One region of the Gordonia sp. NPDC127522 genome, then DNA from elsewhere that is predicted to be linked to it. Evidence: riboswitches for the same ligand, from Rfam matches in the RefSeq annotation. Region 1 holds a riboswitch; the other holds the start of a gene.
The links. Region 1 has a riboswitch for cobalamin ahead of ACFVHY_RS02855 (iron ABC transporter permease). Riboswitches for the same ligand answer to the same signal wherever they lie in the genome.
Positions count from the first base shown of each region.

Region 2: linked by a shared signal. The riboswitch ahead of ACFVHY_RS12140 (CbtB-domain containing protein) and the one ahead of ACFVHY_RS02855 (iron ABC transporter permease) in region 1 are both predicted to bind cobalamin.

Region 1 covers NZ_JBHXVK010000001.1:619,761-624,174, forward strand. The annotation lists gene ACFVHY_RS02845 (ABC transporter substrate-binding protein) at 1-400, opposite strand, end outside; gene ACFVHY_RS02850 (ABC transporter ATP-binding protein) at 412-1,218, opposite strand; gene ACFVHY_RS02855 (iron ABC transporter permease) at 1,242-2,321, opposite strand; cobalamin riboswitch at 2,368-2,546, opposite strand; gene ACFVHY_RS02860 (L-lactate dehydrogenase) at 2,697-3,650, shown strand; gene ACFVHY_RS02865 (alpha/beta hydrolase) at 3,653-4,414, opposite strand, start outside.
Region 2 covers NZ_JBHXVK010000005.1:109,219-113,632, reverse strand. The annotation lists gene ACFVHY_RS12145 (ATP-dependent helicase) at 1-1,794, opposite strand, end outside; cobalamin riboswitch at 1,812-1,972, shown strand; gene ACFVHY_RS12140 (CbtB-domain containing protein) at 2,008-2,244, shown strand; gene ACFVHY_RS12135 (CbtA family protein) at 2,251-3,081, shown strand; gene ACFVHY_RS12130 (histidine phosphatase family protein) at 3,099-3,596, shown strand; gene ACFVHY_RS12125 (acyl-CoA dehydrogenase family protein) at 3,710-4,414, shown strand, end outside.

The DNA.
Region 1 (4,414 bases):
GCGACTCGCTCATGCCGTAGTTGTATCCGGCATACAGCACTTGGGGTTTCGCCGCGACGATGTTCTCGAGGGTGGGACGTTCGGTCGCGACCTCGTTCAGGGTGTCGACCTGGGGTCCGTACTCGAGCCGCAGGACGTCTTTGTCCCGGGCGAGCGCGCTGACCGCCACCATGTTGTCACGGGCACCGGCGGCGAGTGCGATCGCGATCATGCCGCCGTCGTTGACGAACAACCGGTCGAGGGGTTGCGGGTAAGCGACGTCGGCTCCGCAATTCGATATGGTGACAGTGCTTTCCGACGCCACAGTGCTGTCGGCACCGCAGGCGGTGGCAGTTCCCAGCGTCAGAGCCGCCGCCACGATGGCGACGGTCGGGTGGACTCGGGACGTACGTATGGTCAAAGGATGTCCTCTCACGGGATGTCTTTCGTCAGAGTGCTGGGGGCGGGTGTGGTGGTGGGAGTGTTCAGGAGCAGATGGGGCAGGCCCGTCGATGGATGGTCGACGACGGTGCCGGACACCTCGAAGACGTCGGCCAGCAGAGCCGGCGTCAGCACCTCGACCGGTGGCCCGTGGACGATGACACCGCCGTCGGAAACCACTGCGACGGAGTCGAAGTGACGCAACACCAGGTCCAGGTCGTGCATCGCCGCGACCACGGTGGCGTCGAGCTCGTCGAGGATCTCCATCAGTCGTAGTCGCCAGGCGGCGTCCAGGTGATTGGTGGGTTCGTCGAGCACCAGGATCGGGGTCTGCTGAGCGAGCGCGCGGGCGAGGACGACGCGGTGCCGTTCGCCGCCGGACAGCTGGGTGCACGAGCGGGTGCCCCAGCCGTCGAGCCCGACCTGGATCAACGCGCGATCGACCACCGTCTTGTCGTCGGAACTCCCGGTGGACCAGGCCGACCGGTACGGGGTCCGGCCGAGGCCGACCGCCTCGGCGACCGTCAGCTCCGCGGAGGGCTGTTCCTCCTGGCCGACCACCGCCATCGACATGGCGCGGCGTCGCGAGGGGATGCGGTGGAGGTCGTCTCCGTTCACCTCGACGGTGCCGGCGACCGGGCGTTCGAGACCGCACAGCGTGCGCAGCAGGGTGGTCTTGCCGGAACCGTTGGGCCCGACGATGGCCAGTCGGGTGCCGGCGGGGACCGCGAGATCGACATCCCGCAGTACGACGCGGCCACCGCGACGGCACGCAAGCGCGTTCGCGCGCAACGACATCGACGATGCGCGGGTGGGGTCGGTCACGAGCCACCCCCGAACACGTACTGGCGTCGTCCCATCAGGAAAAGGAAGATCGGTGCCCCGATCAGTCCGGTCACGATGCCCAGCGGCATCTCGCGCGGTGCGGCCGCCACCCGTGAGATGACGTCGACCCACACCAGGAAGAGCGCACCGCCGCAGACCGCCACCGGCAACATCGCGCGGTGGGTGGCGCCGACCAGGAGTCGCGCCGCGTGCGGGACGATGAGACCGACGAAGCCGATGCCGCCCGCCACCGCGACGAGCACGCCGACCAGGAGACCCTGGACACCGAACAGCGCGTTGCGCATCGCGCGTACCGGCACGCCCAGCGACGTCGCGGTGTCGGTTCCGGCCGCGTAGGCATCGAGCCAGGAGTGGATGGCGAGCATGGCCACGACGGTGACCAGCACGACCGCCCCGGCGATCTGCACTTTCGCCCAGGTGGCGCCCGCGACGCTGCCGAGCATCCAGAACATCACGTTGTCGGCGGCGTGCGGGTCCGCGGCGGTGAACACCAGCAGCGACGACAACGCCATGAACGCCGAGGACAACACCACCCCGGACAGGATGAGTCGCAGCGCGGTCAGCCCGCCCTGGGCGCGGGCCACCAGGTACACCGTGACGGTGGCGGCCAGCGCGCCGAGCAGCGCCCCGCCGGACAGCGCCCAGACGCCCAGTCCCGCGAGCACGCCGAGGGTCATCACCGCGGTGGCCCCGACCGCCGCGCCGGCGGACACACCCAGCAGGTACGGCTCGGCCAGCGGGTTGCGGACCAGGGCCTGCATGAGTGCGCCGGCCAGCGCCAGCCCGGCACCGACCAGCGCGGCCAGCACGGACCGGGGCAACCGGAGATCCCAGATGATGACGGCGTGCGCGGAGTCGAGCTCGGCCCCGGTCATCCGGCCGACGACGGTGTGCCACACGTCGCCGACGGGGATCGTCTCCGCGCCGAAAGCGGTGGCCAGGGCGATGCTGAGGAGGGTGAGGACGAACAGTACTGCGGCTAGCGGCGTCGACGGGAGTCGCCGGACCGACGGGGCGGTCGCGCTCTCGGTCGTGCCGTCGGTACGACGGGACACGGGTGGTACTGCCTATCGGTCTGGGTATCTGTGCGCGAGATACACGATGGACTCGAGCGAGAACGGCCGGTAATCGGACTCGGGATCGTGGGGCCGGCGCCTTCCCGGGTCGCCCCGGTGTCCGCGCCGAATCCGTCTCCCATACCGTTGCGCGCCAGTCCCGGATTCACACCGGGTTCCCTGACACCCACGTGTGCGGGTGTGACCGTTCTCGGGGCTGAACATACCAACAACGATTTGCGACATCTGAGTCAGATGTCGCAGTTCGTGGTTCTGGGCGCAACGATGCGTGACATCGGTGCCCGGACAGCCGACACGCGAGCACCTACGCTGGGGGCCGACGATCGATGAACCCGACGCGGAAACGGTGAACCGATGGACGTACGAGACACGAAACTGGCCATCATCGGGGCGGGTGCGGTGGGCACCGCGATCGCCTACTCGTCCCTCATCCGAGGTGTCGCACGGACCATCGCCCTCCTCGACATCAACGCTGCCAAGGTGACCGCCGAGGTGCTCGACATGTCCCACGGCCTCGAGTTCGTGCCGCGGGCGGACATCATCGGATCCGACGACGTGTCGGTGTGCGCGGACGCCGACGTCGTCGTGTTCACCGCCGGCGCGAAGCAGAAACCCGGGCAGTCGCGCCTCGAATTGGCCGAGGCGACAATCGGTCTGACACGCGCCATCCTCCCCGGGGTCTTGGCGGTGGCCCCGAACGCGATCTATGTGATGGTCACCAATCCCGTCGACATCGTCACCTACGCCGCCCAGGAGATCAGCGGGCTGTCACCGCACCAGGTCTTCGGGTCGGGCACGGTACTGGACTCGTCCCGGCTGCGATTCCTGATCGCGCAACACTGCGGGGTCGCGGTGCAGAGCGTGCACTCCTACATCGTCGGCGAACACGGCGACAGCGAGATCCCGCTGTGGAGTTCGGCGTCGATCGGGGGCGTGCCGCTCACCTCGTGGACGCCGCTGCCCGGCCGTCCGGCGATGGACGCCGTTGCGCGCGAACGTATTCACCACGAGGTCGTGCACGCCGCGTACACCATCATCGAGGGCAAGGGGGCGACGAACTACGCGATCGGTCTGGCCTCGACGCGCATCGTCGAGGCGATCCTGAACAACGAACACCGGGTGCTGCCGGTGTCGACGCGCGCCGACGGCATCGAGGGGCTCGACGGCGTGTGCCTCTCGTTGCCGACCGTCGTCGACCGCGGTGGTGCCCAGACCCGGCTCGATGTCCCGTTGTCGGACTCCGAGCGGGCGGGCCTGCTGGCATCGGCGGAAACGCTGCGCGGGATGCAGGCGCGGTTCGGGTTCTGACGTCACACGGGGACGGTCCCGCGCAAGAACTCTAGCTGATCGGCGACCACCCGCTCGAAGTCGTCGCCGATGTAGATGTCGAAATGTCCTGCCGGATAACGAATCACTCGCGCTGCCGGGGCGCGGCGGGCGTACCGGGCAGTAGGTCCGGCCGGCGCCACGGTGTCCTCGTCGCAGATGCACACGAGCGTGGGACAGGTGAGCTTTCGCAATGCCCGACCAGGCGTGTGCAGCGGGATGGCGAGACCGACCCGCGCGGCGACCTCGTTGATGAACTCCAGGTCGTCGGGCACCAGCGGCAGGTATCCCGTCACCGCGTCGGGTGCCGTCATCAGGGCGGCCGAGCCGGACGCACCGGCGAGGCCGACGGTGACCGGCGGACGGCCCAGTGCCGAACCTGCCAGATCCGCGAGCGCGCGCACGGTCACCTTCGTCCCGGACACCACTCCCAGGGCGGCGGTGGAAGCTATTCCACTGGTGAAGGGGCACTGGGAGATCACCGCGGCCACCCGGCCGTCGCGTTCGCCCGCGACGAGGACGTGTCCGCCGCCGAAGGAGGTGCCCCACAGCACTATCCGTGAGGTGTCGACACCGCTGAGTGTTCGGGCGAAGGCGATTGCCGCGGCCCAGTCGTCGAGTTGGCGGCGAATGGACAGCAGCTGTCGCGGTTCGCCGTCGCTGTCACCGAAGTGGCGGTAGTCGAACACCAGGCACGAGTATCCCGCGGCGGTGAAGCGCTCGGCGAACGCGTCCAGGCGCATCCG
Region 2 (4,414 bases), on a different contig from region 1:
GACGAGTACACGGTCGTGGGTGATGTCCTCGATCCGCCAACTGGTGGCACCCAGCGCGAACACGTCGCCGACTCGGGACTCGTAGACCATCTCCTCGTCGAGTTCGCCTACCCGGGTGGCCTTCTCGCCGACCATGAACACGCCGAAGAGTCCGCGGTCGGGTATGGAACCGCCCGAGGTGACGGCGAGCCGCTGGGCGCCGCGCCGGCCGGTGATGACTCCGGCGTCGCGGTCCCAGTTCACCCGGGGGCGCAGTTCGGCGAACTCGTCGGACGGGAAGCGGCCCGCGATCAGGTCGAGGGTCGCGTCGAAGACGCCCCGGCCCAGTTCGCGGTAGGGCGCCGCGCGCCGGACGACCTCGTACCAGTGATCGACCTCGAGGTCGTCGACCGCGGCCGCCGCGATGGTCTGCTGGGCGAGGATGTCGAGCGGATTCTGCGGGACCTTGATCTCTTCGATCGCGCCGTCGAGCATCCGGCCCACCGTCACCGTGCAGTGCAGCAGATCAGTGCGGTGCTTGGGGTAGAGGATGCCCTGGCTGATCTCGCCGACCTGGTGCCCGGCGCGGCCGATCCGCTGCAGTCCACTCGCCACCGACGGCGGGGACTCCACCTGGATGACGAGATCGACCGCACCCATGTCGATGCCGAGTTCGAGTGAGCTGGTGGCCACCACACACGAGAGCCGGCCTGCCTTCAGGTCGTCCTCGATCTGGGCGCGCTGCTCCTTGCTGACCGAGCCGTGATGGGCGCGGGCGAGAACCGGCTCGGCACCGGAGCTCGCGCCGCTGCCCATCACGAACGCCGGGGCGCCGCCCGCGACCGACGGATTGCCGGTCGGTTCGGCAGGCTCGCCGTGGCGCTCGGCGTGAATCTCGTTGAGCCGGGCGGTGAGCTTCTCGGCGAGGCGTCGGGAGTTGGCGAAGACGATCGTCGCGCGGTTCGCCTCGATCTGGTCGACGATCGAGGCCTCGACGTACGGCCACAACGAACCGGCAGTCGGCGAGAACGCGTCGTCCAGCGCCGCGGGATCGGCATCGGACACCGGCGGCGGGATGTTGGCCATGTCCTCGACGGGGACATCGACGCGCAGGTCGAATGTCTTGTCGGCCTTCGGTTTGACCACCTGGCACGGCGCGGCGCCGGACAGGAACCCCGCGACCACCTCGGGCGGGCGGACCGTCGCCGAGAGGCCGATCCGCTGGGCGGGTTTGTCCAGCAGTTCGTCGAGGCGCTCGAGGGTCAGCGCGAGATGGGTACCTCGTTTGGTCGCGGCGACCGCGTGGACCTCGTCGACGATGATCGCCTCCACGCCGGTGAGACTCTCCCGCGCGGCCGAGGTGAGCATCAGGTACAGCGACTCGGGGGTGGTGATGAGGATGTCGGGTGGGGTTTTGACCAGCGCACGCCGATCGGCGGCGGAGGTGTCGCCCGACCGCACGCCCACGGTGATGTTGGGCTCCGGCAGGTTCAGTTCCTGGGCCGCCCGGGTCATGCCGGTCAGCGGTGCGCGCAGGTTGCGCTCGACGTCGACGGCCAGCGCCTTCAACGGCGAGATGTAGACGACCTTGGTGCCGGCGGGACGGTTGCCGGCGTCGGCGGCGAGCCGATCGAGGGCCCAGAGGAACGCGGCGAGGGTCTTCCCGGACCCGGTCGGTGCGATGACCAAGGTGTTCGCGCCGTCGGCGATGGAGGTCCAGGCGCCCTTCTGCGCAGCGGTGGGCGCGGTGAACGCACCCGAGAACCACCGCCGGGTGGGGGCGGTGAAGCGGTCGAGCACCGAGGGGCGGGGCATCTCTCCACTATGTCGCACGCGTACGACAGAACGCGGTATACAGTCTCCTCACGCCTGTACGGGGAATCCGGTGAGAGTCCGGAACGGTCGCGCCACTGTGAACGCAGCCCAGATCGACACGGTCGACGTGACGGGGCATGCGTGAGTCAGGATGCCGTGCCGGCGTGCACCACCCGTGAACTCTCCGACGCGAGATCGGCGAAAGGACCCACCATGACAGCTCCCCGTACCCAGTCGGCATCACCGGTCGCCCCGGCCCGTGCCCTGCCCGTACCGAACATCTCCGTCGCGAGCGCGGCGCTCTGGCTCAGCCTGACCGTGCTGCTCGGCGGGCTGGCGTATTACTTCCTCGGTTACGATCAGGGAGTCGTGTCGGTCTTCGGTTCCGACACCCACGTGCACGAGTTCGTGCACGACGCCCGCCATTTCCTCGGCTTCCCCTGCCACTGAGTCGACATGGAGAAGAAGTTCATCGGCGCCGGCCTGCTCGCAGGTCTGATCGCCGGCATCGTCTCGTTCGTGTTCGCGCGGTTCCACCTCGAACCCGTCGTGGGCAAGGCCATCGACTACGAGAGCGCCCGCTCGGCGGCCGAGGAGGCCCTGGCCCATGCCGCCGAACCGGGTGGTCACACCCATGGTGAGGGCGGAGAGTTGTTCACCCGCGCGATGCAGGAGAACCTCGGCGCGGGGATCGGCAACGTCGTGTTCGCGGTGTGCATGGGCGCGTTCTTCGCGGTGGCGTTCACGGTCTTGTGGAGCCACGTCGGCAGCCGTCATCCGGCCACGGATCCCCGTGCGGTCGCCGGCGTGCTCGGCGGCATCGGTTTCGTCGCCGTCTTCGCCGTCCCGTTCTTCGCCTACCCGGCGAACCCACCCGCCGTCGGCGACGACGACACCATCGGCGAACGAACCGGTGCCTTCCTCACCATCACCGTGTCGTCGGTGATCCTCGCCATCGCGGCGGTGGTCCTGGCGTCGTGGTTGCGCCCGCGCATCGGTGGGTTGGTCTCGGCGGTCGCCGCCACGGTCGCCTATCTGGCCGGCATCGCGATCGTGCTCGCCTTCCTGCCGTCGTTCAGCGAGGTCCCCGGCCCGGTCCGCGACGACGCCGGACAGATCGTGTTCCCGGGCTTCCCCGGTGACGTGATCGGGGATTTCCGGGTGTATGCGATCGCCAACCAGGTCATTCTGTGGACGGTTCTCACCGTCTCGTTCGCACTGATCGTGGGGGCGATGGCCCGGTCGCAGGCGACTGACCGCGCTCGCGCGGTCTCCGCGCCGAACTGAGGCGATCACCGCACGGCATGCAGATCATCACCGCCGGTCGCACCGGCCCCAACCGGTCGGTGCGATTCGGCGGTGACCCGGTTCTCGATCAGCGGGGTCGACGCGACGTGCTCGCTCTGAGCGCGTCGCTCACGCGCCCGATCGACATCTGCGGCCCGGAGGCGGCGACCCGCGCCACCGCCGAGATACTCGGCGCGACACGCGGCCTCATCGTCGACGACGCGCTGCGGACGCTCGATGTCGGTGCGTGGTCGGGCCTGTCCCCGGAGGAGATCGACCCCGTCGACCTCGGCGGGTGGTTCACCGACCCGGAGGCCCGCCCGCACGGGGGTGAGAGTGTCGCGCGGTTCGTCGACCGAGTCCATGCCTGGCGTGCCGGGCAGGCCGAGCACGGCGATGGCTACGTGGTGGTCGCGATGCCGGTGGCGCAGGCCCTGCTGTGCGTCGATGCGGACGGGTTCTTCGCGCGGGAGGTGCGCCCGGCCACCCTCTACACCTGCACCGATGCTCGGTAGGAACAGATCTGCGACGACGTACCTAGACATCGGCAGTGACTCCTGACACAGTTGGGGACGACAAAACTGAAACGTGTTCGCCCCTGCGCGGACACCGGTCTGGGAGTGTGACGATGTTCGAGTGGTCCGAAGAAGATCTGATGGTTCGGGACGCCCTGCGGGCGTTCATCGACAAGGAGATCCGGCCACATCTCGACGAACTCGAATCCGGCACGCTGCCGCCCTACGACATCACCCGCAAACTGCTGTCGAGCTTCGGTGTCGACGCGATGGCCAAGGACGCTCTCGAGAAGGAACTCGAGGCCGAGGCCAACGGGGAGAAGAAGAAGCCCTCGGGCGACGGCGGCGGTATGGGCGGCTCGATGTTCATGATGGTCAACATCGAACTGGCGGGGGTCTGTCTCGGTCTCGTCGCATCCCTGGGCGTGAGCATGGGCCTGACCGCCTCGACCATCCGCGGCAAGGGCACGCTCGCCCAGAAGAAGCGGTGGCTGCCCGAACTGGTCACGATGGAGAAGGTCGGCGCCTGGGCGATCACCGAACCCGACTCCGGATCGGACGCGCTGGGCGGTATGAAGACAACGGTCCGTCGCGATGGTGACGACTACATCCTCAACGGGCAGAAGACCTTCATCACCAATGGCCCCTACGCCGACACCATCGTCGTGTTCGCCAAGCTCGACGACGGCAGCGGCACCCCGATGCGGGACCGTAAGGTCCTGTCGTTCGTCCTCGACAAGGGGATGCCGGGACTGACCCAGGGCAAGCCGTTCAAGAAGATGGGCATGATGAGTTCGCCGACGGGCGAGCTGTTCTTC